2 regions of the Micromonospora sp. WMMD1274 genome follow, and region 1 is predicted to be linked to the other one. Evidence: predicted binding sites of a transcription regulator. Region 1 holds the regulator's gene; the other holds the start of a gene.

The links. Region 1 encodes HrcA, which represses chaperone genes, less so after heat shock. Its sites were predicted from a motif close to GGTTNGCACNCTCNNNNNGAGNGTGCNAACC; they were not measured.
Region 2: the regulator HrcA is predicted to act here: its motif matches at 4,656-4,686, upstream of groES (co-chaperone GroES).

What each region holds. Positions count from the first base shown of each region.
Region 1 is NZ_JBMHMG010000001.1:1,391,532-1,405,815, reverse strand. It holds gene ACN27D_RS06085 (phosphotransferase family protein) at 1-486, opposite strand, end outside; gene ACN27D_RS06080 (DUF4240 domain-containing protein) at 557-1,093, shown strand; gene lepA (translation elongation factor 4) at 1,219-3,096, shown strand; gene ACN27D_RS06070 (GlsB/YeaQ/YmgE family stress response membrane protein) at 3,322-3,609, shown strand; gene ACN27D_RS06065 (GlsB/YeaQ/YmgE family stress response membrane protein) at 3,863-4,147, shown strand; gene ACN27D_RS06060 (sugar ABC transporter substrate-binding protein) at 4,371-5,663, shown strand; gene ACN27D_RS06055 (carbohydrate ABC transporter permease) at 5,660-6,646, shown strand; gene ACN27D_RS06050 (carbohydrate ABC transporter permease) at 6,643-7,476, shown strand; gene ACN27D_RS06045 (hypothetical protein) at 7,491-8,351, opposite strand; gene ACN27D_RS06040 (enoyl-CoA hydratase-related protein) at 8,464-9,249, opposite strand; gene hemW (radical SAM family heme chaperone HemW) at 9,269-10,492, shown strand; gene ACN27D_RS06030 (DUF4870 domain-containing protein) at 10,532-11,176, opposite strand; gene hrcA (heat-inducible transcriptional repressor HrcA) at 11,409-12,431, shown strand; gene dnaJ (molecular chaperone DnaJ) at 12,505-13,650, shown strand; gene ACN27D_RS06015 (16S rRNA (uracil(1498)-N(3))-methyltransferase) at 13,652-14,284, shown strand, end outside.
Region 2 is NZ_JBMHMG010000001.1:2,092,721-2,107,004, reverse strand. It holds gene ACN27D_RS09525 (sugar ABC transporter permease) at 1-611, opposite strand, end outside; gene ACN27D_RS09520 (ATP-binding cassette domain-containing protein) at 608-1,417, opposite strand; gene ACN27D_RS09515 (sugar ABC transporter substrate-binding protein) at 1,521-2,624, opposite strand; gene ybaK (Cys-tRNA(Pro) deacylase) at 2,829-3,308, opposite strand; gene ACN27D_RS09505 (THUMP-like domain-containing protein) at 3,365-4,564, opposite strand; gene groES (co-chaperone GroES) at 4,819-5,133, shown strand; gene groL (chaperonin GroEL) at 5,204-6,850, shown strand; gene ACN27D_RS09490 (sulfite oxidase) at 6,974-8,584, shown strand; gene ACN27D_RS09485 (WhiB family transcriptional regulator) at 8,755-9,138, opposite strand; gene ACN27D_RS09480 (response regulator transcription factor) at 9,391-10,209, shown strand; gene ACN27D_RS09475 (DUF5319 domain-containing protein) at 10,222-10,626, opposite strand; gene guaB (IMP dehydrogenase) at 10,824-12,386, shown strand; gene ACN27D_RS09465 (GuaB3 family IMP dehydrogenase-related protein) at 12,417-13,535, shown strand; gene ACN27D_RS09460 (M1 family metallopeptidase) at 13,654-14,284, shown strand, end outside.

The DNA of each region.
Region 1 (14,284 bases):
CGCGAGGCGGGGCAGCCGGAGCGCGGCCAGCTCCGCGGGCGGTTCGGCGAGCGCGGCGGCGATCTCGGCGTACGTGGCGAGGGCGGCGTGCAGCTCGGCCGGCTCCCAGGGCAGCCGGGGGGTGTGCCCGTCGATCGCGTCGAGCGCGAGCGCGTACCAGCCGGACTCGGTGAGCGCCCAGCGCGGCCGGGGCACCGGCAGGCCCGCCGGGAGCCGGGCCAGGATCGCCGCCTCGTGGGCGTACCAGTCGACCAGGTGCCGTTGCCCGTGCAGTGCCGCCGCCTTGACGAACACGCGCTCGCCGGTAAGGCCGGTCAGCACGGCGGCGAAGCCGCTGGTGAACCCGCCGGCCGTCGTCCGGACCGCCGCCGGTTCGCCGCCGATCCGGGCGGCCAGCGCGTCCCGCAGCCCAGCGGGCAGGTCGGCCCAGCCGGGCCGGACGGCTGTCGACCCGTACGGAACCGGCGGTAGGGAGATCGAGCGCACCGCTCCATGCTGCCGCACCGGCGGCGCGCGGCGAACCGGCGCGTCGGTGGGCTCTGCCAGACTGCCCGTCATGAGGACCGAGGAGTTCTGGCAGTTGATCGACGACGCCCGCGCGGGTGCCGGGGGAGAGCCCGACGCGGTCGCCGCCCGGGCGGTCGCGCTGCTGGCCGAGCGCGACCCGGAGGAGATCGTCGGGTACGCCCACCACCAGCGGCGGGTGCTCGCCGCCTCCTACAAGGTCGACCTCTGGGGCGCGGCCTACCTGATCAACGGGGGCGCCTCGGACGACGGCTTCGAATACTTCCGGGGCTGGCTGATGACCCAGGGCCGGGCGGTGTTCGCGCGGGCGGTCGGCGACCCCGACGCGCTGGCCGAGCTGCCGCAGGTGCGTGCCGCGGCGCTCAGCGGCGAGGAGTTCGAGTGCGAGGAGATGCTGGCGGTGCCGTGGGACGCGTACCGGAAGGCCACCGCGTCCGACCTGCCGGCCGAGCGTGACCCGGTTCCGGTGCCCGACCTGAACGACTTCTGGGACTTCGACGACGAGGAGGAGGCCCGCCGCCGCCTGCCGAGGCTGGCCGCCCTGTTCGTCGAGCCACCCGTGGAATAGCGGAGCCACCGGTGGAATAGCGGTGGAGTGAAGGGGGAGTCCGGGCGCGCCCCGGGCGACGTGGGACCATGGAGGGGGCCGGCGGCGCGCCGGCCGCTCACGTCAGCCGACCAGAACGGACCGCTGTGCCACCGACGCTCGATCCCGGCGCGAACGCTCCTGGTGCCACCGACCCGGCGCGCATCCGGAACTTCTGCATCATCGCCCACATCGACCACGGGAAGTCGACCCTGGCCGACCGGATGTTGCAGCTCACCGGTGTGGTCGACCCGCGGCAGATGCGCGCGCAGTACCTGGACCGGATGGACATCGAGCGCGAGCGCGGCATCACCATCAAGAGCCAGGCCGTGCGGATGCCGTGGACGATCCGCGAGGGCGACCGGGCCGGCGAGACCGCTGTGCTCAACATGATCGACACCCCGGGCCACGTGGACTTCACCTACGAGGTGTCCCGTTCGCTGGCCGCCTGCGAGGGCGCGATCCTGCTCGTCGACGCCGCGCAGGGCATCGAGGCGCAGACGCTCGCCAACCTCTACCTGGCGCTCGAGAACGACCTGCACATCATCCCGGTGCTCAACAAGATCGACCTGCCGGCCGCCCAGCCGGAGAAGTACGCCGAGGAGCTGGCCCACCTGATCGGCGGCGACCCGGCGGACTGCATCAAGGTCTCCGGCAAGACCGGCGAGGGCGTGCCCTACCTGCTGGACGAGATCGTCCGCCAGTTCGTGCCGCCGGTGGGCGACGCCGAGGCTCCGGCCCGCGCGATGATCTTCGACTCGGTGTACGACGTCTACCGGGGTGTGGTCACGTACGTCCGGGTGATCGACGGCCGGATCTCGGCCCGGGACCGGATCAAGATGATGTCCACGGGCGCGGTCCACGAGCTGCTGGAGATCGGCGTCATCTCGCCGGAGATGGTGAAGGCCGACGCGCTCGGCGTCGGCGAGGTGGGTTACCTGATCACCGGCGTGAAGGACGTGCGCCAGTCCCGGGTGGGTGACACCGTCACCATCAACAACAACCCGGCCAAGGAGGCGCTCGGCGGCTACAAGGACCCGAAGCCGATGGTCTACTCGGGTCTCTATCCGATCGACGGCTCGGACTACCCGAACCTGCGCGAGGCGCTGGACAAGCTCAAGCTCAACGACGCGGCGCTCACGTACGAGCCGGAGACCTCCGGCGCGCTGGGCTTCGGCTTCCGTTGCGGCTTCCTCGGCCTGCTGCACCTGGAGATCATCCGGGAGCGGCTGGAGCGGGAGTTCAACCTCGACCTGATCTCCACCGCTCCGAACGTGGTCTACCGGGCCATCCAGGAGGACGGCGAGGAGATCGTGGTCACCAACCCGAGCGAGTACCCGACCGGCAAGATCGCCGAGGTGTACGAGCCGACCGTGCGGGCGACTGTGCTGACCCCGAACGACTACGTCGGCGCGGTGATGGAGCTGTGCCAGGGCCGCCGGGGCAGCCTGCTCGGCATGGACTACCTCTCCGCCGACCGGGTGGAGCTGCGCTACACGCTGCCGCTGGCCGAGATCATCTTCGACTTCTTCGACCAGCTCAAGAGCCGCACCAAGGGTTACGCCTCGCTGGACTACGAGCCCTCCGGCGAGCAGGCGTCCGACCTGGTCAAGGTCGACATCCTGCTGCACGGCGAGCCGGTCGACGCGTTCAGCGCGATCGTGCACAAGGACAAGGCGTACACGTACGGCACGACGATCGCGGCGAAACTGCGCTCACTGATCCCGCGCCAGCAGTTCGAGGTGCCGATCCAGGCGGCCATCGGCAGCCGGGTCATCGCCCGGGAGACCATCCGCGCGATCCGCAAGGACGTGCTCGCCAAGTGCTACGGCGGTGACATCAGCCGGAAGCGCAAGCTGCTGGAGAAGCAGAAGGAGGGCAAGAAGCGGATGAAGATGGTGGGCCGGGTGGAGGTCCCCCAGGAGGCGTTCATCGCGGCGCTGTCGTCCGACTCCGGCGACGGCAAGCCCGCCGGCAAGAAGTAACGGTCAGGCTCCACGAACCGGCCGGCGTCCTGTCCCCAGGGCGCCGGCCGGTTCGCGTACCCAGGAAATTTTCAGCCTCTGGCAGCGCTCCCACCTGCGGGTTCGTCCCGGTCGGGGGAGCGGCGGTCGATGCCGCCGGTTTCGGTTTTCGATGCGTCGGGCACTTAGCGGGCACGACAGCAAACGCACACAGAACGTGCGAAATCGCTTTTAGGAGGACCGACCGTGGAGTTCACCGTCTGGGGCATCATCACCGCGCTCGTCGTGGGTCTGATCGTCGGCGCGCTGGGCCGGCTGGTCGTGCCGGGCCGGCAGAACATGCCGATGTGGCTGCACATGGTGATCGGCGTCGGCGCGGCGCTGCTGGGCACCGTCCTGGCCCGCGCGCTCGGCATCGCCACGCAGACCGCCGGCATCGACTGGGCCGAACTGGCCGTGCAGGTCGTGCTCGCCGCCATCGCCGTGGCCCTGGTGGCCGGCGTCGGCCGCCGCCGCGCCGTCTCGCGTTACTGATTCACGCACCACGCGCCTCGACGGGCGCCCGGCCGACCCGGCCGGGCGCCCGTCGGCGTATTCGGTGCATTGAACCCCGTCGGTGCGCCGGGCCCGCCCGCCGCGCCGGGTTTCGGCGAGAAGCAGCAGGTCAGGGTACGTCTGAACAATTCGTCATCGGAGTCGGTTTGGATTTCCGGGCGGTCGGGAACTTAGCGATCACGACAGTAACCACACGAAAAAGTGTGACCCGATCTTAAGGAGGAGGGCGACCATGGAGCTCACCGTTTGGGGCATCATCACGGCGCTGGTCGTTGGTCTGATCGTCGGCGCGCTGGGCCGGCTGGTCGTGCCGGGCCGGCAGAACATGCCGATGTGGCTGCACATGCTGATCGGCGTCGGCGCCGCGCTTCTGGGCACGATCGTGGCCCGGGCCTCCGGCTTCGCCGAGACCGCCGGCATCGACTGGCGCGAGCTGATGCTGCAGGTGCTGTTCGCCGCGATCGGCGTGGCCCTGGTGGCCGGTGTCGGCCGTCGCCGCGGCGTCTCGCGCTACTGACCCCGCACCACGCGCCTCGACGGGCGCCCGGCCTCACCGGCCGGGCGCCCGTCGGCGTACGTGGGTCCTGAACTGCCCGGACGGCATCGATGTCGGCCGGGCCTCCGGCTGCGATACGGTCGCCTGTGCCCTCCGTCACGAACACCCCCTGTTGTAAAGGAAATTTTCCTACTAAGGTGCGGCGGAGAAGGTTAGTGCCAAACGGCCCTGAGGGAGATATGGCGTGAACAGGTGGAAGCGGCTGGCTCCGGTCACCGCCATCGTGGCGTCGGCCGCGTTGGTGCTGACCGCGTGCGGTGGCTCCGGCGACGACGACAAGGCCGCCGACAACAGCAAGCTCACTGTGTGGATGATGGGTGAGGGCGGCGACGCCCAGACCAAGTTCCTCGACAGCGTCGAGGCGGAGTTCAAGAAGAAGCACCCCGAGACCGACGTCGTGGTGCAGTACATCCCCTGGCTCGAGGCGCCGAAGAAGTTCCAGGCCGCGCTCGCCGGTGGCGAGGGCCCGGACGTCACCGAGCTGGGCAACACCGAGACCCAGGGCTGGGCCGCGCAGGAGGCCCTGGCCGACGTCTCGGACAAGTTCAACGGCTGGTCCGAGGGCAAGGACATCCTGCCCGACCTGGTCAAGAACGCCCAGCTCGACGGCAAGCAGTACGGCGTGCCGTGGTACGCCGGCGTGCGCGCCGTCTACTACCGCACCGACTGGTTCGCCGAGGCCGGCGTGAAGCCGCCGACGACCTGGGACGAGATGGTCGCCGCCGCGAAGGCCGTGCAGGCCAAGAAGCCCGGCACCTACGGCATCGCCCTGCCCGGCAACTCCGAGCTGCCGTTCTACTCCTTCCTCTGGGGTGCCGGCGGGGAGATCGCCACCAAGGAGGGCGACAGCTGGAAGTCCGGGTACAACACCCCCGAGGCGCAGAAGGCGGTCAAGTTCTGGACCGACCTGGTGACCGTGCACAAGGTCGCCCCGCCGGCCGCGGCCGGGTGGAACGAGGTCGACGCCCGCACCCAGTTCGCCACCGGCAAGGCCGCCATGGCGTTCGCCGGTAGCTGGCAGGGCGGCGCGATGAAGAAGGACAACCCCGACATCGAGAAGGTGTGGGGCACGTTCCCGATCCCCGGCCCGGACGGCAAGCCCGCCCCGGCGTTCGCCGGCGGATCCGACATCGCCATCTGGAAGGACAGCGAGCGGCAGGCGCTGGCCTGGGACTACATGACCGTGCTGCTGAGCAAGCAGAAGGACAAGGAGTTCGCCAGCAGCCTCGGCTTCTTCCCGGTCTACCAGGACCTGGTCAGCAGCGGCGACTATGCGAACGACAAGGTGATGGCCGCGTTCGCCACCGCCATCCAGAACACCAAGCTGACCCCGCTCACCCCGAAGTGGGTCGAGGTCAGCCGCACCAAGACGGTGACCCAGGCGATGAACAGCTCGGTCATCAAGGGCCAGAAGACGGTCGAGAAGGCCACCGCCGACGCGGCCACCGAGATGGAAAGCATCCTCAACGCCAAGTGACCACGCTGACCGAGGCCACCGGCGAGGCCGCCGCGCGGGAGACCCCCGCGCGGCGGCGCCGTCGCCGGGTGGACCACCTTCCGTACCTGCTCCTGCTGCCCTGCCTGGCGATCATCGCCGTGTTGCTGCTCTGGCCGCTCGGCCAGGTCGTGTGGATGTCCTTCCACAAGCTGGACAGCGTCCGGCAGCTACGCGGCGACCGCGAGTGGCCGTGGGTCGGCCTGGCCAACTACGCGCAGATCCTCGGCGACCCGTTCTTCCGTACGGTGCTGCGCAACACCGTGCTGTTCGCGCTCGCCAACGTGGCGCTCACGATGATCCTCGGCACGCTGGTCGGGCTGCTGCTCAACCGCCTGGGCAAGAAGATGGCCACGTTCGTGGCGAGCTGCGTGATGCTCGCCTGGGCCACCCCAGCGCTGACCGGCACGATCGTCTGGAAGTGGATCTTCGACGACACCAGCGGCCTGGTCACCTGGCTGTTCAACAAGCTCCCGGACGGGCTGTCCACGGCGCTGTTCGGGCGCAGCGACTGGACCGGGTACGGCTGGTTCAACGACCCGCTGCTGTTCTTCGCCATCCTGACGCTCGTGGTGGTCTGGCACTCGTTCCCGTTCATCGCGGTGAGCGTCCTGGCCGGGCTCAAGAGTGTGCCGACGGAGTTGCAGGAGGCGGCCCGCGTCGACGGCGCCGGGCCGTGGAAGGTGTTCTGGTCGGTCACGTTCCCCGTGCTGCGGCCGGTCTTCGGCATCCTCGTGGTGCTCTCCACGATCTGGGACTTCAAGGTCTTCACCCAGCAGTTCGTGCTGGCCGGCGGCACCCAGGACCGGTCCACGTTCATGCTGTCGATCTACTCGTACGCGGAGGCGTTCTCGCCGCCGCCCAAGTACGGCCTCGGCTCCGCCATCGCCGTCATCCTCACCGTGATCCTGCTCGTGGTGACCGCCCTGTACGTCCGCATGGTGCTGCGGCAGGAGGACGAATGATGAAGAAGATCGCCCTCAACGGCGCGGGCCTGCTGGTCGCGCTCTTCGCCGCGTTCCCGGTCTACTGGATGGTGGCGACCTCGCTGAAGCCCAACCGGGAGATCTTCTCGTCCACCCCCCGGCCGGTGCCGGCGGAGCCGACGCTGGAGCACTACCGGGAGATCCTCACCGGCAACCTGATCCCGGGCGTCACGTTCGCCGACTTCTTCCTCAACAGCGCCCTCGTCGCGCTGGCGACGGTGCTGCTGAGCGGGCTGGTCGCGCTGCTCGCCGCGACCGCCGTGGCCCGGTTCCGGTTCAAGCTGCGCACCACGTTCCTGATCATGCTGCTGGTGGTGCAGATGATCCCGCTGGAGGCGCTGGTCATCCCGCTGTTCCTGATGATCCAGCGGCTCGGCCTCTACAACACGCTGCCCAGCCTGATCCTCACGTACCTCGGCTTCTCGCTGCCGTTCGCGGTCTGGATGCTGCGCGGCTTCGTCGCCGCGGTGCCCAAGGAACTGGAGGAGGCCGCCGCCATCGACGGTGCCAGCCGGGCCCAGACGTTCCGCAAGGTGCTGTTCCCGCTCGTCGCGCCCGGCCTGGTCGCCACCAGCATCTTCTCGTTCATCACCGCGTGGAACGAGCTGATCTTCGCGCTGACGTTCATCAACGACCAGCAGAAGTACACGCTGCCGGTCGCGATGACGTTCTTCTTCGGCCGGGACGACACCGCCTGGGGCTCGGTCATGGCCGCGTCCACGCTGTTCACCCTGCCGGTGATCGTCTTCTTCCTGCTGGTGCAGCGCCGGATGGTCTCCGGCCTGGTGGCGGGAGCGGTCAAGGGCTGACCCGGCGGCGGCGGTCAGGCCGCGGCGAACACCTCGGCGCGCACCTCGGTGGTCGGATCGCCCTTCACCCGGGCCCAGGAGCCCTGCTCGGCGGTCCACTCCAGGTTGCCGAAGCGGACCTTCTTCACGCCGTGGTCGTCGGCGTGCGAGACGAGCCAGTGCGCGTACCGCCAGCCGTTGCGGTCGTCGCCGGCCGGCACGGTGAGCGCGGTCAGGTCGGTCGCCGTGGCCAGCCGGGGCAGCCCCCAGTCCAGCGACAGGCTCTCCAGCACGGCGCTGGCGGCGGCCGGGCCGCGCATCGTCGGCGGCGAGCCGACGGTGCAGGCCACCGCGCCGGTCGCGTGGCCGAGCAACGCGCGGGTGAGGACTTCCGACTCGTCCGCCCACTTCTGGTACGCCTCGGGGAACGCCGAGCGCTGGACCCGCTGGGCGGCGTCGGTGATCCGCATCCGCTCCCAGCCCTTGACCTTCTTCAGCGCGGCGTAGAACTTGTTCGCCGCGTACCGCGGGTCCTGGATCTCCTCCGGGGTGCCCCAGCCCTGGCTCGGGCGCTGCTGGAACAGGCCGAGCGAGTCGCGGTCGCCGTGGGCGATGTTGCGCAGGTGCGACTCCTGGTACGCGGTCGCCAGCGCCACCACCACCGCCCGCTCGGGCATCCGGCGCTGCATCCCGATGGCCGCGATGGTGGCCGCGTTCGCCATCTGGTCGGCGCCGAGCACCACCTCGCCGTCCGCCTTCACGGTGCAGGTCCGGCTGGCCAGGGGCAGCCGCAGGTGCTCGCCGAACTGCTTGGTGACGACGTAGACCGCGAGCAGTGCCAGCACGCACACCGCCACCCCAGATGCCACGATCGCCGCTCGCGTCCGCACCCGCACCCCCTGTCCCGACAGTCCGACAAGCGTACGTCCCACCCGCCACGGCGGCTCTCGGCCGACCGGCGGGCCCCACGTCGGCCGCAGGTGGCTCACGCGGGGCCCGCCGCCAACCTCAGTCTTCGGCGGGTACCCAGGCGGCGGGACGCTTCTCCCGGAACGCCATCACGCCCTCGCGCCCCTCGTCGGAGAGGAAGTACCCGGTCGACAGCGCGGCCAACTCGGCGATCTCGGCCCGCAGGTCCGGCCCGGCGGGCCGGCGCAGCAGCTCCTTCGTCCCGGCCAGCGCCCCGGGGGCGCCCTTGACCAGCGAGGCGCAGTAGCGCTCGACGGCGGCGTCCAGCTCGTCGGCCGGCACCGCGGCGGTGACCAGGCCGATCTCGGCGGCCCGGCGGCCGTCGAACGTGTCGCCGGTCAGGTACAGCTCGGCGGCGGCCCGCTGACCCAGCCGGGGCAGCACGGTCGCCGAGATCACCGCCGGGATCACCCCGATCCGCACCTCGGTGAACGCGAACGTCGCCTCCTGCGCGCAGACAGCCAGGTCGGCGGCGGCGATCAGGCCCAGCCCGCCGGCCCGGGCCGGCCCGGCCACCTTCGCCACCACCGGCTTCGGGCACTCCCGCACCGCGACGAGCACGTCGCCGAGCATCCCGGCGGGCACCGTCCCGCTGGCGTACGCGGCGGCTGTCTCCTTCAGGTCGGCGCCGGAGCAGAAGACCGGGCCGGTGTGGTCGAGCACGATCGCGCGTACCGCGTCGTCGGCGACCGCGCCGGCCAGCCCGGCCAGCAGCTCGGTCATCAGGGGCGTGGAGAGCGCGTTGCGATTGTGCGGGCTGTCCAGGGTGAGGGTGGTCACCCCACGGGCCGTGGCGACTCGCACGAGAGCGTCCGGAGAGGTCATGCCGGGCACACTAGTGGCCATGCCCGGCGTCCTTCCAGAAGGCGAACCCGTCCCGCGCGACGGATCGCTGCCCGCCACCGCCACTCGCGCCGTCGGCGCGCGCGGCTTCGGCGTGTACGTCCACGTGCCGTTCTGCGCCAGCCGGTGCGGTTACTGCGACTTCAACACGTACACCGCGTCGGAGCTGGGCGGCGGGGCGAGCCGGGAGACGTACGCCGACTCCGTGCTGGCCGAGCTGGAGCTGGCCGCCCGGGTGCTGGGCGACTCGCCCCCGCCCCGGGTCGACACCGTCTTCGTCGGCGGCGGCACGCCCACCCTGCTGCCCGCCGACGACCTGGCCCGGATCCTCGACGGCATCGACCGCGTCTGGGGGCTGGCCGCCGACGCCGAGGTGACCACCGAGGCCAACCCCGAGTCGGTGAGCCCGGAGTCGCTCAAGACGCTGCGAGCAGCCGGGTACACCCGGATCTCGCTGGGCATGCAGTCCGCCGCGCCGGGCGTGCTCGCGGTGCTCGACCGGCGGCACAGCGCGGGCCGGGCCACCGCCGCCGCGCTGGAGGCGCGCGACGCCGGGTTCGAGCACGTGAACCTGGACCTGATCTACGGCACGCCGGGCGAGACGGCCGAGGACTTCGCCGCCTCGCTGGCCCAGGTGGTCGACGCGGGCGTGGACCACGTCAGCGCGTACGCCCTGATCGTGGAGGACGGCACCCGGCTGGCCGCGCGGATGCGCCGCGGCGAGCTGCCGTACCCCTCCGACGACGTGGCGGCGGACCGCTACCTGGCCGCGGAGGCCGCGCTCGGCGAGGCCGGATTCTCCTGGTACGAGGTGTCGAACTGGGCCCGCTCGGCGGCGGCCCGGTGCCGGCACAACCTGCTCTACTGGGCCGGCGCCGACTGGTGGGGCCTGGGCCCGGGAGCGCACAGCCACGTCGGCGGCGTGCGCTGGTGGAACGTCAAGCACCCGAGCGCGTACGCGGCGCGGCTGGCCGAGGGCGTCTCGCCCGCGCTGGCCCGGGAACAGCTCACCGCTGACGAGCAGCACATGGAGGACGTGATGCTGCGGGTGCGGCTCGCCTCCGGCCTGCCGCTGGACGTGCTGGACGCCGCCGGCCGGGCGGGCGCCGAGCGGGCCCGGGACGCCGGGCTGCTCGACGCCGGGGCGTACGCGCGGGGGCTGGTGGTGCTGACTCTGCGCGGCCGGCTGCTGGCCGACGCGGTGGTACGCGACCTGCTGCCGTGACCGGGGCCGGCCGGCCGCCCCCTCGGCCGGCCGGCGGCGTCACTTGGTGAAGCTGTAGCTCATCGGGTAGCGGTAGAGCACGCCGTCGTTCGCCTTGACCCCGCCGATGATCCCGAAGATCAGCGGCACCAGCCAGACCAGCATCGGGACGAAGAACAGGATCCCGCAGGTGATGATCGTGATCACCCAGGCGAGCACGCCGGCGATGGCCCAGGTGATCTGGAAGTTCAGCGCCGCGACGGCGTGCGCGCGGACCGTCGGCGACTGCTGGCCCCGGCTCATCAGCGCGATGAGCGGAGCGACCCAGCCGAGCAGGCCACCGCCGACGATGACGCCCACGGCGCCACCGAAGTGCGACACCAGCGCCCAGGTCTTCTCGTCGTTGTTGGCGTACGCGGCGGGGCCGTATCCGCCACCGGCGGGGTAGCCGGCGCCGTAGCCGGGCGTGCCGCCCGGCGGAGGGTAGCCGCCCGGGGGCGGGTAGTCGCCCGGCGGAGGTTGGCCGCCCGGAGGCGGGTAGCCACCCGGGGGCGGATAGTCACCGGGCGGGGGATAGCCGCCCGCGCCCGGCGCGCCGGACAGTGGAGCGGTGGGCGGTTCACCGGCCGGCGAGCCGTAGGGCGCCGACGGGTCGGGCTGGGGGCCGGAGTCCCCTGCCCCGGGAGGGCGAGGAGGTTCTGTCATGGTCGCCACGGTAGGTGCACCGGGCAACCCGCACCAGAGCGACACAGACCGACGATGACCGGCTGTTCGGCCCTGGTGGGCGGTGCTGTGTGGCGGGCCGCACCGCAGGTCCGTCAGGCGATCATCGCATCGGCGGGGGTGCCGACGTAGACTGGCACTCGCTACAGTCGAGTGCCAGCCGCCCGGCGGATGCCGCGCGCCGGCCGGACCGAGGTGCGTCAGGAGGTGGGGAATGGGTCTCGACGACCGCAAACTCGCCGTGCTGCGCGCCATCGTCGAGGACTACGTCGCCACGCAGGAGCCGGTCGGCAGCAAGGCCCTGGTCGAGCGGCACCAGCTCGGCGTCTCGCCGGCCACGGTGCGCAACGACATGGCGGTGCTGGAGGAGGAGGGCTACATCCGGCAGCCGCACACCAGCGCCGGCCGGGTGCCCACCGACCGCGGCTACCGCCTCTTCGTCGACCGGCTCTCCCGGGTCAAGCCGCTCAGCCCGGCCGAGCGCCGGGCGATCGAGCGCTTCCTGGTCGGCGCCGTCGACCTGGACGACGTGGTGCACCGTACGGTCCGGCTGCTCGCCCAGCTCACCCGGCAGGTCGCCGTGGTGCAGTACCCGAGCCTGGCCCGCTCCAAGGTGCGCCACCTGGAGCTGGTGCCGATCTCCACCACCCGGCTGATGGTCGTCATGATCGCCGACACCGGCCGGGTCGAGCAGCGGCTGGTGGAGCTGCCCGCCCCGGTGCCCGCCGACGACGTGACCGACCTGCGCCGGCTGGTGAACGAGAAGCTCGTCGGCAGCCAGCTCGCCGAGACGCCGCCGCTGGTGCAGGCGCTCGTCGACGAGTCGGCGCCGCATCTGCGCCCGGCCATGACCACGCTCTCCACCGTGCTGCTGGAGACGCTCGTGGAACGGCACGAGGAGCGCCTCGCGCTGGCCGGCCAGGCCAACCTCACCCGGGGTGGCCTGCTCGACTTCCAGGGTTCGCTGCGGCCCATCCTGGAGGCGCTCGAAGAAGAGGTCGTGCTGCTCAAGCTGATCGGCGAGACCGAGCCGAGCACCACCCGGGTGCTCATCGGCGACGAGAACGAATACGACAACCTGCGGGCCGCCTCGGTGGTCAGCACCGGCTACGGGCCGGGCAGCACGATCGTCGGCGGACTCGGCGTGCTCGGGCCGACCCGGATGGACTACCCCGGCAATATCGCCATGGTGAGGGCCGTGGCACGCTACGTGGGCGAACTGCTGGCCCAGAACTGACCAGTCAGGGCCGACGGCCGGTTCCGGCCGACGACCGGAGCGACGCGAGACGAACATGAGGACACCTAACGCAGTGGCCAGGGACTACTACGGCATTCTCGGCGTGAGCCGGGACGCCTCCGACGACGAGATCAAGCGCGCCTACCGCAAGCTGGCGCGGCAGTTCCACCCGGACGTCAATCCGGACCCGGAGGCCCAGGAGAAGTTCAAGGACATCAACGCCGCGTACGAGGTCCTCTCGGACGACCGGAAGCGGCAGATCGTCGACCTGGGCGGCGACCCGCTCGCCCCGGGCGGCGGTGGCGCGGGCGGTCCCGGCGGCCCGGGCGGCGCCGGTCCGTTCGTCGGCTTCCAGGACATCATGGACGCGTTCTTCGGCGGCGCCGCGGGCGGCAGCCGGGGCCCGCGTCCGCGTACCCGCCCCGGCGCGGACGCGATCCTGCGCCTGGAACTGGACCTCAACGAGACCGCGTTCGGCGTCGAGGCGCCGATCACCGTCGACACCGCGGTGCTCTGCACCACCTGCTCCGGCGCCGGCACCGCCGCCGGCACCCACCTGGCCACCTGCGAGGCGTGCGGCGGCCGCGGCGAGGTGCAGTCGGTGCAGCGGACCTTCCTCGGCCAGGTGGTCTCGGCCCGGCCGTGCACCGTCTGCCAGGGCTACGGCACCACCATCCCGCACCCCTGCCCGACCTGCGCCGGCGACGGCCGGGTGCGTACCCGCCGTTCGCTGACCGTCAAGATCCCGGCCGGGGTCGAGGACGGCATGCGGATCCGCCTGGCCCAGCAGGGCGAGGTCGGCCCGGGCGGCGGCACCGCCGGCGACCTCTACGTCGAGATCCACGAGCGGCCGCACGACGTCTACTCCCGCAAGGGCGACGACCTGCACTGCCGGGTGACGGTGCCGATGACCGCCGCCGCGCTCGGCACCCGGCTGACCATCAAGACGCTCGACAGCGAGGAAACCGTCGACGTCAAGCCCGGCACCCAGCCCGGCAGCACGCTGCGGCTGCGCGCCCGGGGCGTACCGCACCTGCGCGGCACCGGCCGGGGTGACCTCTACGTGCACCTGGACGTGCGTACCCCGACCAAGCTCGACGCCGACCAGGAGCGGATGCTGCGCGACTTCGCCAAGACCCGCGGCGAGGAGGTCGCCGAGCTGACCAAGCAGGGCGGCTTCTTCTCCCGGATGCGCGACGCCTTCAACGGGCACGCCTGAGGTGTCGGCGCCGCTGTTCCTGGTCGAGGCGCTGCCCACCGGTGACACGCTGACGCTGGACGGCCCGGAGGGCCACCACGCGGCCACCGTGCAGCGGCTGCGCGTCGGCGAGGAGCTGGTGCTCGCCGACGGCCGGGGCGGCACCGCCGCCGCGGTGGTCACCGCCGTCGGCCGCGGCACGCTCGACCTGCGGGTCACCAGCCGGGGGTACGCGGACGCGCCGGTGCCCCGGCTGGTCGTGGTGCAGGGCATCGCCAAGGGCGACCGTGGTGAACTCGCCGTGCAGGCGATGACCGAGGTCGGGGTGGACGAGATCGTGCCCTGGGCGGCGTCCCGCTCGGTGGCGCAGTGGCGCGGCGAGCGGGGCGAACGGGCCCGGCAGAAGTGGGTGGCCACCGCCCGGGAGGCGGCCAAGCAGGCCCGCCGCCCGTGGCTGCCGGTGGTGGCCGGCGCGCCGGACGAGTCCACCGTCTCGGTGGCCCGCCGGATCGCCGGGGCGGCCGGCGCGTACGTCCTGCACGAGGGCGCGCAGGACCGGCTGACCACCGTCGACCTGCCGGCGGCGGGCGAGATCGTCCTGGTGGTCGGCCCGGAGGGCGGCATCGCCGACCACGAGCTGGCCGCGTTCGCCGAG
Region 2 (14,284 bases), 700 kb from region 1:
ACGGCGTAGCCGAGGATCGCGACGGCGGCGAGCAGCCAGCCGATGGCCGGCGCGATGCGGCCGTTCTCGATGCCGACGATCACGTCGTCGCTGATCGAGATGTTGCTGCCCTCCTTCATGAGCAGCAGCACCACGCCCTGGAAGGCGAGGAAGCCGGCCAGGGTCACCACGAAGGACGGGATGCCCACCTTCGCGACCAGGAATCCGAGGATCAGGCCGATCAGCACACCGGTGATCAGGGCCGCGAGGACGGCGACGTACCAGGGGTAGCCGAGCACGCTGACCACGTTCGCCAGGATTCCGGCGCAGACGCCGCTGGCGAAGCCGGCGGAGAGGTCGATCTCGCCGAGCAGGAGCACGAAGATCAGCCCCATGGCGATCACGGTGACCGCGGCACCCTGGGTGAAGAGGTTGGCGAAGTTCCCCGCGGAGAAGAAGACCGGGCGCACGATGGTGAACACCACGCAGAGCACGACGAGGCCGATGACCGCGGGCAGGGCGCCCAGGTCACCGCCGCGTACCCGGGCGAGGTAGTTGCGGACGTGGTCGCCGACGGTGTGTGCGGGCGTGACGGCGGCCGGTCCTTCCTTCTTCACGGCGGTGGCGGTCATCGGAGCGCTCCCGAGGTTGCGTCGGCGGATTCGGTGCCGTTGCCGGGGTCGGTGGACAGACCGAGGTTGCCGGAACGGCCCGCGGTGATCAGCTCGACCACCTGCGAGTGGGTGATGTCGGTGGTCTTCACCTGGGCGACCATCTGGCCGAGGTAGAGCGCGGCGATCCGGTCGGAGACGGCGAAGACGTCGTTCATGTTGTGCGAGATGAGCACCACGGCCAGGCCGTTGTCGGCCAGCCGGCGCACCAGCTCCAGCACCTGGGCGGTCTGCGCGACGCCGAGCGCGGCGGTCGGCTCGTCCAGGATGACGAGCCTGCTGTTCCAGAGCACGGCCTTGGCGATGGCGACGGTCTGCCGCTGGCCGCCGGAGAGGCTGGCCACGTGCTGGCGCAGCGACTTCACGGTGCGCACGCTCAGGCCGGCGAGCGTCTCGGCGGCCATCTGCTCCATGGTCGGCTCGTCGAGCACGATGCCGCTGCGCTTCTCCCGGCCGAGGAACATGTTCTGCACGATGTCGAGGTTGTCGCAGAGCGCGAGGTCCTGGTAGACGACCTCGATTCCGAGGTCGGCGGCGTCGCGGGGGCTGTTGATGCTGACCGGCTTGCCGTCGAAGAGGAACTCGCCGGCGTCGGTGGGGTGGATGCCGCTGATGCACTTGACCAGGGTCGACTTGCCGGCGCCGTTGTCGCCGACGAGCGCCGTCACCTCGCCGGGGTGCGCGGCGAAGGCGACGTCACGCAGCACCTGGACGGGACCGAAGCTCTTGTCGATCCCGCGTAGCTCCAGCAGGGGGGTTGCGGACACGGGGTTCTCCTTTGGGCGGAGGGAGGTCTCGGATCCCGTCCGGCGCGGGCGCCGCCCGGCACGGGTCTCCCCGTGCCGGGCGGCGCCGCCTGAGGCGGGTGGGTCAGCTCACGCCGGCGTCGGTGCAGAGCTTCGCGAAGGCACCGGTGCAGAGCTCTTCCTTGGTGACGTAGCCGTCGGCCACCACGTCCTTGACGTTGTCCTTGTAGATGGCCTTGGGCTCCAGCAGCACGGCCGGCACGTCCCGGTTGCCCTCCGGGTCCTTGACCGTCTGGCCGGTGTCCTTCCGCTCGCCCTTGGCGAGCGCGATGGCCAGCTCGGCGGCGGCGTCCGCCTCCTTCTTGACCGCCTTGTAGACGGTCATGCACTGGTCACCGGCGAGGATGTTCTGCAGGCCCTGGACGGTGGCGTCCTGGCCGGTCACCGGCACCTTGCCGTTGAGCTGGTTCTTCTTCAGCACCGAGATGGCTGCGTTGCCCAGGCCGTCGTTGGCGGCGAGCACGCCGTCGATCTTGCCCTTCTGCTGGGTGAGCATCTGCTCGAAGATCACGCCGGCCTGCGCGTTGTCCCAGTCCGGGACGTTCTGGTCCGGGCCCTTCGTGTAGTCACCGGAGTCGAACTTCGGCTTGAGGATCGAGTCGTAGCCGTTCTTGAACAGGGTGGCGTTGTTGTCGGTCTGGGAGCCGTTCAGGTAGGCGACGACCGGCTTCTGCGCGCCCTTGTCGGTCAGGCACTTGCTGAGGCCCTCGCCCTGGAGCTTGCCGACCGCCTCGTTGTCGAAGCTGACGTAGTACTGGGCGGAGCCGCCCAGGGTCAGCCGGTCGTAGTCGATGGTCGCGACGCCCTGCGACTTGGCCTTCTCCAGCACGGCCTTGCCGGTGCCCGAGTCGAGGTTGACGATCATGAGGGCGGTGACGCCGCTGGTCAGCATGCCGTCGGCGATGGTGGAGAAGGCGGACTTGTCGCCCTGGGCGTTCTGGATCGTGTAGTCGACGCCGGCGGCCTTGAACGCCGCCTCCAGGTACTTGCGGTCCGCGCCCTCCCAGCGGGCGGAGGACTTGCTGTCCGGCAGGATCACGCCGATCTTCGGCTTCTTGGCGTTGGAGCCGCCGGCCTCGTCGGAAGAACCGCCGTTGTCACCGCATGCGGCCATGCTGCCGGTCGCGAGAAGACCGACGGCCGCGAAGGTGAGGAAGCCCTTGCGCATGTGCAGGGTCCTTTCGGAGGTGGGGGAGTGGTGATGTTTTGTTGTGTCCGGCAACGTATTCCCCGCTTCCCATGCGCCGCAAGACTGCCGAGGTCAGAAGTTTGTTGGCGGCGGTAACAATTCAGCAACGCGGTTGTCACCCGCGGGACACCACCGGGAGAGCGCGTTCCGGGAACGCTCCCACACGTACCGTCACGACCCCGCTCAGGTGGCGGCGATCGATGCCGTCGTCGCCCCGGTGAGCGCCACCAGATCCGTCGGCGCGAGCTGCACCTGCAACCCCCGGCGACCCGCCGAGACGTACACCGTCGGGTGCGCCAGCGCGGAGGCGTCGATGACAGTCGGTAGCCGCTTGCGCTGCCCGAGCGGGCTGATGCCGCCGCGGACGTATCCGGTCGCCCGCTCGGCGGTCGTGCGGTCCGCCATCGTGGCCCGCTTGCCGCCGGCCGCGGCGGCGAGCGCCTTCAGGTCCAGCTCGCCGGTCACCGGCACCACCGCCACCGTGAGCCCGCCGTCGACCTCGGTGACGAGCGACTTGAACACCCGCTCCGGCGCCACCCCGAGCGCGGTCGCCACGAGCGCGCCGTAGTTCGGCGCGTCCGGCGACACGTCGTAGGTGTGGGTGCTGTGGGCGATCTTCCGCTTGCTCAGCAACGCGATCGCCGGAGTGCCGGGGCCCGCCATGGGCGTCAAGCTAGCCCGGCCGTCGGCCGACCGCGAGCCGAAACCGCGCGCCGGGGTCAGCCGCCGGCCGGAACCGGCCGGCAGACGAGCACCGTGGGAGCGCCGGCCACCCGGGTCAGCGCCAGACCGGCCGCCTCGTCGCCGGACAGCCGCAGGTCGCGGCGCAGCTTCTCCGGCTCCAGCGCCGACCCGCGCTTACGGATCTCGACCCGGCCGACGCGCCGCTCCCGCAGCAGGGCGCGCAGCCGCTTGAGCGAGAACGGCAGCACGTCGGTGATCTCCAGGCAGCGGGCGAACGGGGTGGGCCGGGCCTGGTCTCCGTACAGGTAGGCGATCGACGGGTCGGCGAGCGTGGCGTCGAGGTCGGCGGCCAGTTCGGCGACCAGGTGCGCGCGTACCACCGCCGGATCCGGGTCGTAGAGGAACCGCCGGACCGGTCCCACCGGCGCCTCCTGTGCGCCCGTGCCGGTGAGGAGCGACACCGCGTCGTCGCGCTCGCGCAGCACCGTGGCGCGGCGCGGGACCTCGGCCAGCTCGCCGCACCACAGTGCCGCCTCGACCAGGTCGCCGTCCACGCTCACCCACTCCGCCTCGGCGCCGCCCGGGATGAGCGCGTGGTCCAGCCCGGGCGCCACCTTCACCACCGTGCGCGGCACCCGCGCGGCCAGGCCGGTGACGAAGTCCCACGGCGGCGAGTAGGCGTTCGGGTCGAACACACGCCGCCCGGTGCCCGCCCGCCGCCGCGCCGGATCGCAGAACACCGCGTCCACCCCGGTCACGTCGAACGCCGTGGCGTCACCGCAGGAGACCGTCACCAGATCGGCGAGCCCGGCCGCTTCGGCGTTCGCAGCGGCCATCGTGGCGGTCACCGGGTCGGCCTCCACCGCGTACACCCGGATGCCGGCGCGGGCCGCGGCGAGCGCGTCGGCCCCCAGGCCGCACCCCAGGTCGGCCAGCGTGGTCACGCCCGCGGCGCGCAGCCGTGCCGCGCGCCGGTCGGCGACCACGCGGCGGGTCGCCTGCTCCAGCCCCGCCCGGGTGAGGAACATCCCGGCCGCCGCCGCGCCGAACTTGCCGGCCGCCCGGCGGCGCAGCTCGGCCTGGGTGAGCGCCGCCGCCGCGAGCCCGCCGGGAAGGCCGGCCGAGCGCAGCGCGGCCGCCGCCGCCAGCGGGTCGCCGCCGGCCACCCGCTCGGCCGCGGCGAGCGCCGCCGACCCCTTGGGGGTACGCAGCGCGGCGAGCTGGTCGAGATCCACGCGCTCATTCTCCCGGCCCGGTTCCGGCGCGAAACGGAGGGCGACGCGTTGGCACTCTCCTTGACGGAGTGCTAGCCGAGGAATAACCTGCGATTAGCACTCTCACCCTGAGGGTGCCAACACCCGAGCCTCGTGCCCGGGGGTTGAGCGCCAGGCGGACCGGCACCCGCGACGACGGCCCCGCCCGGTGGCATGTGGCAGATTGACGCTGGTCGGCATGCCGGCCGGCAACGACACCAAGTACCCGGGAGGGTATGCCCGTGACTACCGCGACCAAGGTTGCGATCAAGCCGCTCGAGGACCGCATCGTGGTCCAGGCGAACGAGGCCGAGACCACCACCGCCTCGGGCATCGTGATCCCCGACACCGCCAAGGAGAAGCCGCAGGAGGGCACCGTCCTCGCTGTCGGCCCGGGCCGGATCGACGACAAGGGCAACCGCGTGCCGATCGACGTGAAGGTCGGCGACACCGTCCTCTACTCGAAGTACGGCGGCACCGAGGTCAAGTACGCCGGCGAGGAGTACCTGGTGCTCTCCGCCCGCGACGTCCTCGCGGTCATCGAGAAGTAAGCAACCGATCAGTGTCGTTGCCCCGGTCCGGCTCGCCGGGCCGGGGCAACGTCGCTTCGAAGGGATACTGATGGCGAAGATCCTCAGCTTCTCGGACGACGCCCGGCACCTGCTGGAGCACGGTGTCAACGCCCTCGCGGACGCGGTGAAGGTCACCCTCGGCCCGCGCGGGCGCAACGTCGTCCTGGACAAGAAGTTCGGTGCGCCCACGATCACCAACGACGGCGTGACCATCGCCAAGGAGATCGAGCTCACCAACCCGTACGAGAACCTCGGCGCGCAGCTGGTCAAGGAGGTGGCGACCAAGACCAACGACGTCGCCGGCGACGGGACCACCACCGCCACCGTGCTGGCCCAGGCCATGGTCCGTGAGGGCCTGCGCAACGTGGCCGCCGGCACCAACCCGACCGGCCTGAAGCGGGGCATCGACGCGGCGGCCGCCAAGGTCTCCGAGGCGCTGCTCGGCAAGGCCGTCGAGGTCGCCGGCAAGGAGTCGATCGCGCACGTCGCGACCGTCTCCGCGCAGGACGCCGCGATTGGCGAGCTGATCGCCGAGGCGATGGAGAAGGTCGGCCGCGACGGCGTCATCACCGTCGAGGAGGGCTCCGCGCTCGTCACCGAGCTGGAGGTGACCGAGGGTCTGCAGTTCGACAAGGGCTTCATCTCGCCGAACTTCGTCACCGACCTGGAGGCGCAGGAGGCGGTCCTGGAGGACCCGTACATCCTGATCACCACCCAGAAGATCTCGGCGATCGAGGAGCTGCTGCCGCTGCTGGAGAAGGTCCTCCAGAACAACAAGCCGCTGCTCATCGTCGCCGAGGACGTCGAGGGCCAGGCCCTGTCCACGCTCGTGGTCAACGCGCTGCGCAAGACCGTCAAGGTCTGCGCCGTCAAGGCCCCCGGGTTCGGCGACCGCCGCAAGGCGATGCTCCAGGACATGGCGATCCTGACCGGCGCCGAGCTGGTCGCCCCGGAGCTGGGCTACAAGCTCGACCAGGTCGGCCTGGAGGTGCTCGGCACCGCCCGCCGCGTCGTGGTCGACAAGGAGAACACCACCGTCGTCGACGGTGGCGGGCAGGCCTCCGAGGTCGCCGACCGGGTCGCGCAGATCCGCAAGGAGATCGAGGCCTCCGACTCCGAGTGGGACCGGGAGAAGCTGGCCGAGCGGCTGGCGAAGCTCTCCGGCGGCATCGCCGTGATCAAGGTCGGCGCGGCCACCGAGGTCGAGATGAAGGAGCGCAAGCACCGCATCGAGGACGCCATCGCCGCGACCAAGGCCGCGGTCGAGGAGGGTACGGTCCCGGGTGGCGGCGCCGCCCTGGCCCAGATCCTGCCGGTGCTCGACGACGACCTGGGCTTCACCGGTGACGAGAAGGTCGGCGTCTCGATCGTGCGCAAGGCGCTCGTCGAGCCGCTGCGCTGGATCGCGCAGAACGCCGGCCACGACGGCTACGTGGTGGTGGAGAAGGTCGTCGGCCAGGACTGGGGCAACGGCCTCGACGCCGCCACCGGCGAGTACGTCGACCTGGCCAAGTCCGGCATCATCGACCCGGTGAAGGTGACCCGCAACGCGGTCAGCAACGCCGCCTCGATCGCCGGCCTGCTGCTCACCACCGAGAGCCTCGTGGTGGAGAAGCCGGCCGAGCCGGAGCCGGCCGCCGCCGGTGGGCACGGCCACTCGCACGGTCACGGCCACCAGCACGGCCCGGGCTTCTGACCCGAGGAGCACGCCCGACGTCAGGGCACACCGCCGACCCGGTGGTGTGCCCTGACGCGTATCTGCTTACGGAACGCTGACGACATTGGCAGCCGGCCCGGCGGGTCGACCAGACTGGACGCCGTGAGCACCCTCTCCCGCCGCCGCGCGGCGACGGCCGGTGTCGTCGCCACCGTGGTGGCCCTCGGCACCGCCGAACCCGTGGCGGTCCTGACCGGTCCCCGGTCCGCTCCGCTCGTCGCCGTCGGCGGACTCGTCGTCGACCTGGTCCCCGAGCCGCTCAAGCAGTTCGCCATCGACGTCTTCGGCACGTACGACAAGATCGCCCTGCTGGTGGGGACCGCGCTGCTGCTGGCCGCCTTCGGGGCGCTGCTCGGCCTGGCGGCGGCCCGGCGGCTGGTGCTCGGCCTGGCCGGGGTCGCCGCGTTCACGGTGCTCGGCGTGGCCGCCGCGCTGACCCGGGCCGGCGCGAACGCGTTCGACGGGCTGCCCGCCCTGGTCGGCGGCGGACTCGGCGCGCTGACGCTCTGGGCCTTCGTGGCCGGACCGCTGAGCGCCGATCCGGCACCCCGCGCCACGCCGTCCTCCGCGCCGCCCCCGGCGGTCGCCGCGCTCGCCCGCGAGGGGGAGACCCCCGGCGGCTGGGAGCCGGTCCGGCACGACGACGCGGAGTCGCGGCGGCGGTTCCTGCGTGGCGCCGGGCTGCTCACCGGCGCGGCGGCGGTGGCCGGGCTGGGCGGGCACTGGCTGGCCGGCCGTCGCGGCGTGTCGGCGGCCCGGGAGGCGGTGACGCTGCCCGCCCCGGCCGCCCCCGCACCGCAGGTGCCGGCCGGAGCGGACCTGTCGCTGCCCCGGCTCGCGCCGTACGTCACACCGAACCGGGAGTTCTACCGGATCGACACCGCGCTCGTGGTGCCGCAGGTCGATCCGGCCACCTGGCGGCTGCGTATCCACGGGCGGGTGCGCAACCCGATCGAGCTGAGCTTCGACGACCTGCTGGCCCGTCCGATGGTCGAGCGGTACGTGACGCTCGCCTGCGTCTCCAACGAGGTGGGCGGCGACCTGATCGGCAACGCGCGCTGGCTCGGCGTGCCGATCAAGGAGCTGCTCGACGAGGCCGGCCCGCTCGACGGCGCGGACCAGGTGGTCGGCCGCGCGGTGGACGGCTGGACCTGCGGGACGCCGACGTCGGTGCTGCGCGACGGGCGGGACGCGCTGCTCGCGGTCGGCATGAACGGCGAACCGCTGCCGATCGAACACGGTTTCCCGGTGCGGATGGTGGTGCCCGGCCTCTACGGGTACGTGTCGGCCTGCAAGTGGCTCACCGAGCTGGAGCTGACCAGTTTCGCCGACTTCGACGCGTACTGGGTGCCGCGCGGCTGGTCCGCGCAGGGCCCGATCAAGACGCAGTCCCGGATCGACACGCCCCGGCCCCGCAGCCGCCCAGCCGCCGGCCCGGTGACGGTGGCGGGTGTGGCGTGGGCGCAGCACCGTGGCATCCGCCGCGTCGAGGTACGCGCCGACGGCGGCCCGTGGCAGGAGGCGACGCTCGCCCCGGCGGTGTCGGCTGACACCTGGGTGCAGTGGTCCTGGCGGTGGGACGCGACGCCGGGCGAGCACACGCTCCAGGTCCGGGCGACCGACACGGCGGGCGAGACCCAGACGGAACAGCGCGCCCCGGTAGCCCCCGACGGCGCGACCGGCTGGCACACAGTGCGGGTCACGGTCACCTGACGACCGCCCCACCCCGAAAGATCAACACCAGCTCCCCGAAGTGGTGGCATCAGAGGTTCCGCGATATGGCCACTTCGCCGAACTGGTGTTGATCACGCGAGGGCCGGGCCGGGACGACACGACGCCGCGCCCCGGGGTCCGGGGCGCGGCGTCGGGGGTCGTGGAGCCGGTCAGGCGACCTTGCGCTGGTCCGGCACGGCGGTGTTGTGCGGGCGGCCGAGGCGCGCCTCCAGGCGGGCGATGTCCACCCGGGTCTGCCGGCGGTCGGCCAGGTCCTCCCAGCCGAGCGCGAGCAGCCGCAGCCGCTCGGACTCGCTGAACCCGCCCCAGACGCCGTACGGCTCGCGCACGGAGAGCGCGTGCGCGGCGCACTCGGCGCGTACCGGGCAGGCGCGGCAGACCGACTTGGCGCCGGTTTCGCGGCGCAGCCGGGAGGAGCCGCGCTCGCCGTCCGGGTGGAAGAACTGCGCGCTGTCGCGGCCACGGCAGGCTCCGAGCCGCTGCCAGTCCCAGAGCTCGTCGATCGGTCCAGGCAGCCTACGTACGTTCGACATCAGCACCCCTCCTCCCGCGCGGCACCGCGGAGAATGTTCGTTGCCAGCTACCGGGCGGCGGTCCGCGCGGGATGCCGGTTCCGGATGAACCCCTCGGTACCCGAGCGGTCCGCGCCTCACACATCTGTGATCGAAAACCTCGGACACTCGGCGGCATATGCCCCATCTGTCGGAAAAGTTCGGATGATTGCCCGGAACCCCCTCCCGACCCCACCTCCGCATGGTCTGCTCTGAGTCGGAGAGGAGACCACCGTGCGTAGTGTTCTTGTGTGCGTTCGGACACCATTGGCGGCCCAGCATCTGACCTCCGCGGCGGCGCGGCTCGGGCTGTCCGGCGTCGTCCGGACGGCCGTCTCCGATCCGGAGGTGATGTTGCGGCTCGCCGAGCGTCCGGTGGACGTGGTGCTCGCCGACACCGCCCTGACCCGCCCGGACAGCGCCGGCTTCGTCCGGCGGGTGCTCGCCCGCGCCCCGCAGGCGGCGGTGCTGCTCCTCGGCGCCGAGGAGTCGGAGTCGGCGGCGGCCACCATCAGCGCCGGGGCGCGCGGACTGATCCAGAACGCCGACCACGACCTGACCAGCGCGGTCGCCAAGGCGCTGCTGCTGCTCTCCGCCCCCGGCCGGAGCAACAGGCACCGGGTGGCGGACACCGCCCGGGACGCGGCGGCGGTGGGCGGGCCGACCCGGTCGGCGGCGCCGGGGCGTACCCAGGGTGGGCCCGGCTGGCCGGCGACGGCCCCGGTGGACGCCGCGGGCCTGCCCACGGTGGTGCCGGTGCAACGGGGCGAGGACCCGGACGACCCGGCGGCGGCCGACGGCGCGGAGGCGCCCCGGGCCGGTGCGGTCCAGCGACCGGCGCGGACGCCGCGCAGCGCGATCGGACTGACCGAGCGGGAGCTTCAGGTGCTGCTCGGCATGGCCGAGGGCAAGAGCAACGCGGAGATCGGGCGGGAGCTGTTCGTCTCCGAGGACACGGTCAAGACGCACGCCCGGCGGCTGTTCCGCAAGCTCGGCGCGCGCGACCGGGCGCACGCCGTCGCGGCCGGGTTCCGGGCGGGCCTGGTCGCCTGACTCGCCCGGCTGTCACTCCTGCGCGGAGTCGTCGGTGCCCTCGGTGAGCGTGTCGTGCACACCGTCGGCGTACCCGCGGGCGTAGTCCCAGCTCACGTAGTGGTCCGGGTCCGGGTCGTAGGCCGGCTCGTGCACCCGGGGACGCCCCGAGTTGAGCAGGTGGCGCAGGTTGCCGCGCAGCAGATCCCAGTCGAAGTAGTGCGGCTCGCGGCAGTCCTCGCACTCGATCACCAGGCCGCGCACGCCGATCGGCTGGAGCAGCGCCTGGTAGATCTCCAGATCGGCGAGATCCTCCAGGACGTCCTGGCGCTCGACCTCGGTCAGCGGGTCGAGCGCGTCGTCGTCGCCGGGATCGTGCAGGCCGGCAGCCGGATCGGCCGGGTCGCCGTTGAACGGGTCGATGGGCTCGTCGTGCACCCCCTCACCGTAGACCCCGAGCCGCCGGAAAGCCCGCCCCAGCCCGTGCTGTGGCCCTGCCTACCCTCGGGCCCGCCGCTGCCCGGGCCGGGACGGGTAGGTGGGTACGATGAGGCGACGCGCCGTCACCCGGCGCCTGCCGGTGCCCCCGCGCGCCGCCTCGCTGCAGCCCGTTCGACCAGCTCAGGGGAGCAATCGTGGAGAATTCGCCCAGCACCGAGATCCCGGCCGGCGCCGACGGCGGGGAGCTGGGTGGCCATCTGCCCGAGCTGCCGGCCGGTTCGGCCCGGGTGGTGCCGCTCGGGCTGACCTTCGACGACGTACTGCTCCAGCCGGGCGAGTCGGACGTCGTGCCCAGCCGCGTCAACACCCGCACCCGCCTCACCCGCAACATCGAGCTGACCGTGCCGCTGCTGTCGAGCGCGATGGACACGGTCACCGAGGCGCGGATGGCGATCGCGATGGCCCGCCAGGGCGGCATCGGCGTGCTGCACCGCAACCTCTCCGTCGAGGACCAGGCGCTCCAGGTCGACCTGGTGAAGCGCTCCGAGTCCGGCATGATCACCAACCCGGTGACCGCCAGCCCGGACGACACGCTGCGCGAGGTCGACGCGCTCTGCGGGCGCTACCGCATCTCCGGCGTGCCGGTGGTGGACGGGCAGGGCCAGCTCGTCGGCATCGTCACCAACCGCGACATGCGGTTCGTCTCCGACCCGGCCACGCCGGTGCGCGAGATCATGACCCGCACCCCGCTGATCACCGCCCCGGTCGGCGTGAGCAAGGACGACGCGCTCGGCCTGCTGCGCCAGCACAAGATCGAGAAGCTGCCGATCGTGGACGCGGGCGGCAAGCTGCGCGGCCTGATCACGGTCAAGGACTTCACCAAGAGCGAGCAGTACCCGAACGCCACCAAGGACGACGCGGGCCGGCTCCGGGTCGCCGCCGCGGTCGGCGTGGGCGAGGACGGCTACAAGCGGGCCCGCGCGCTCGTCGACGCCGGCGTGGACGTCGTCATCGTGGACACCGCACACGGCCACCAGCGGGCCGTACTGGAGATGGTGGCCCGGCTCAAGCGGGACGTCAGCATCGACATCGTGGGCGGCAACATCGCCACGTACGCGGGCGCGAAGGCGCTCGTCGAGGCCGGCGCGGACGGCGTGAAGGTGGGCGTCGGACCGGGCGCCATCTGCACCACCCGGATCGTGGCCGGGGTCGGCGTACCGCAGATCACCGCGATCATGGAGGCGGCCCGCGCCGCCCGCCCGGCCGGCGTGCCGGTGATCGGCGACGGCGGCATTCAATACTCCGGCGACATCGCCAAGGCCCTGGTGGCCGGCGCCGACACGGTGATGCTCGGCAGCCTGCTCGCCGGCTGCGAGGAGAGCCCCGGTGAGCTGATCTTCATCAACGGCAAGCAGTACAAGGCGTACCGGGGGATGGGCTCGCTCGGCGCGATGCAGTCGCGCGGCCAGGGCAAGTCCTACTCCAAGGACCGCTACTTCCAGCAGGACGTGCTCGCCGAGGACAAGCTGGTCCCGGAGGGCGTCGAGGGTCAGGTGCCCTACCGGGGGCCGCTGTCCGCCGTCGCCCACCAGCTCATCGGCGGGCTGCGCGCCGCGATGGGGTACGTGGGCGCGGAGAGCATCCCGGAGCTGCACCGGCGTGGCCAGCTCATCCGGATCACCGCGGCCGGGCTCAAGGAGAGCCACCCGCACGACATCCAGATGACCGTCGAGGCGCCCAACTACCACTCCCGCTGACCCACCACCCCCAACCACCTGGAGTCCCCCATGCGTGACGTGGTCGAGATCGGGCTGGGCAAGACCGCGCAGCGCGGCTACCACCTGGACGACATCGCCATCGTGCCGAGCCGCCGCACCCGGGACGTCGACGACGTCTCCACCGCGTGGCAGCTCGACGCGTACCAGTTCGGCATCCCGTGCGTCGCGCACCCCTCGGACGCGACCATGAGCCCCGCCTCGGCGGTCCGGCTCGGCCAGCTCGGCGGCCTCGGCGTGCTCAACGTCGAGGGCCTCTGGACCCGGTACGAGAACCCGGCCAAGATCCTGGAGGAGCTGGCCGGTCTCGGCGAGGACGCGCGGGCGACCAAGCGCCTCCAGGAGGTCTACGCCGAGCCGATCCGGCCCGACCTGATCGCCGAGCGGGTCCGTGAGCTGCGCGAGGGCGGCGGCACGGTGGCGGTGCGGGTCTCCCCGCAGCACACCCTGGCGCTGGCCCCGGTGATCCTCGACGCCGGCGTGGACATCCTGGTCATCCAGGGCACGCTCGTCTCGGCCGAGCACGTCTCGACCACCGACGAGCCGCTGAACCTCAAGGAGTTCATCGCCGACCTGGACCTGCCGGTCGTCGTGGGTGGCTGCACCGACTACAAGACCGCGCTGCACCTGATGCGTACCGGCGCGGCCGGCGTGATCGTGGGCATCGGCGGCGACGACTGGTCGACCACCGAGTCGGTGCTCGGCATCCGGGTGCCGATGGCCACCGCCATCGCCGACGCCGCCGCGGCCCGCCGCGACTACCTGGACGAGACCGGCGGCCGGTACGTGCACCTGATCGCCGACGGCGACATGCAGACCTCCGGCGACATCGCCAAGGCGCTCGGCTGCGGCGCGGACGCGGTGATGCTCGGCGAGCCGCTGTCGCTCTGCGAGGAGGCCCCGGCCGGTGGCGCCTGGTGGCACTCGGCGGCCAGCCACCCGTCGCTGCCCCGGGGCGCGTTCGAGGTGGCCGGCGAGCCGCTCGGCTCGATGGAGAAGCTGCTGTTCGGCCCGGCCGACGAGCCGGACGGCCAGCTCAACCTCTTCGGTGGCCTGCGCCGCGCGATGGCCAAGTGCGGCTACCGCGACCTCAAGGAGTTCCAGAAGGTCGGACTGGTCCTCGACCGCTGAGCACCGCTGAGTATCGCTGAGCACCGCTGAGTATCGGCTGAGTACCGCACGACGGCGCGGGCGGCGGCCCGGACGTGTTCCGGCCCCGCCCGCGCCGTCGCGCGTCTAGGCTCGCCGGGTGAGACGGGGGCGGGTCTGGGCGGCAGGGCTGGTGGCGGCGGCGCTCGCGCTGGGCGGCTGCACCGGCGGCGACGAGCGCGGGTTCCGGCCGGGCGCGGCGGACGCCGGTGACCCGTACGTGCCGGGAGCCGGCAACGGCGGCTACGACGTGGGCCACTACGCGCTGGACGTGCGCTACGACCCGGCGAGCGACCGGCTCACCGGCACCGCAAAGCTGACCGTCACCGCCACCCGGGCGCTGTCCCGGTTCCAGCTCGACCTGGCCGGGCTGGACGTCGAGCGGGTGCGGGTGGACGGGGAGGCGGCGAAGCACCGCCACGACGGCGCCGAGCTGATCGTCACGCCGCCGCGCGGGCTGCCGTCGGGGAAGCGGTTCACCGTCGAGGTCGCGTACGGCGGGGTGCCGCAGCCGCTGCCGAACGCCGAACTGGGCGACGGCGGTTTCCACGCCACTGCGGACGGTGCGATAGCGCTCGGCCAGCCGGAGTCGGCCAGCACGTGGTATCCGGTGAACGACCACCCGTCGGACAAGGCCACCTACGACCTCGCGGTCACCGTGCCGGACGGGCTCGCCGCGCTGTCCAACGGCGCGCCGGAGGGCCGGACGTCCAGCGGCGGCTGGACCACCT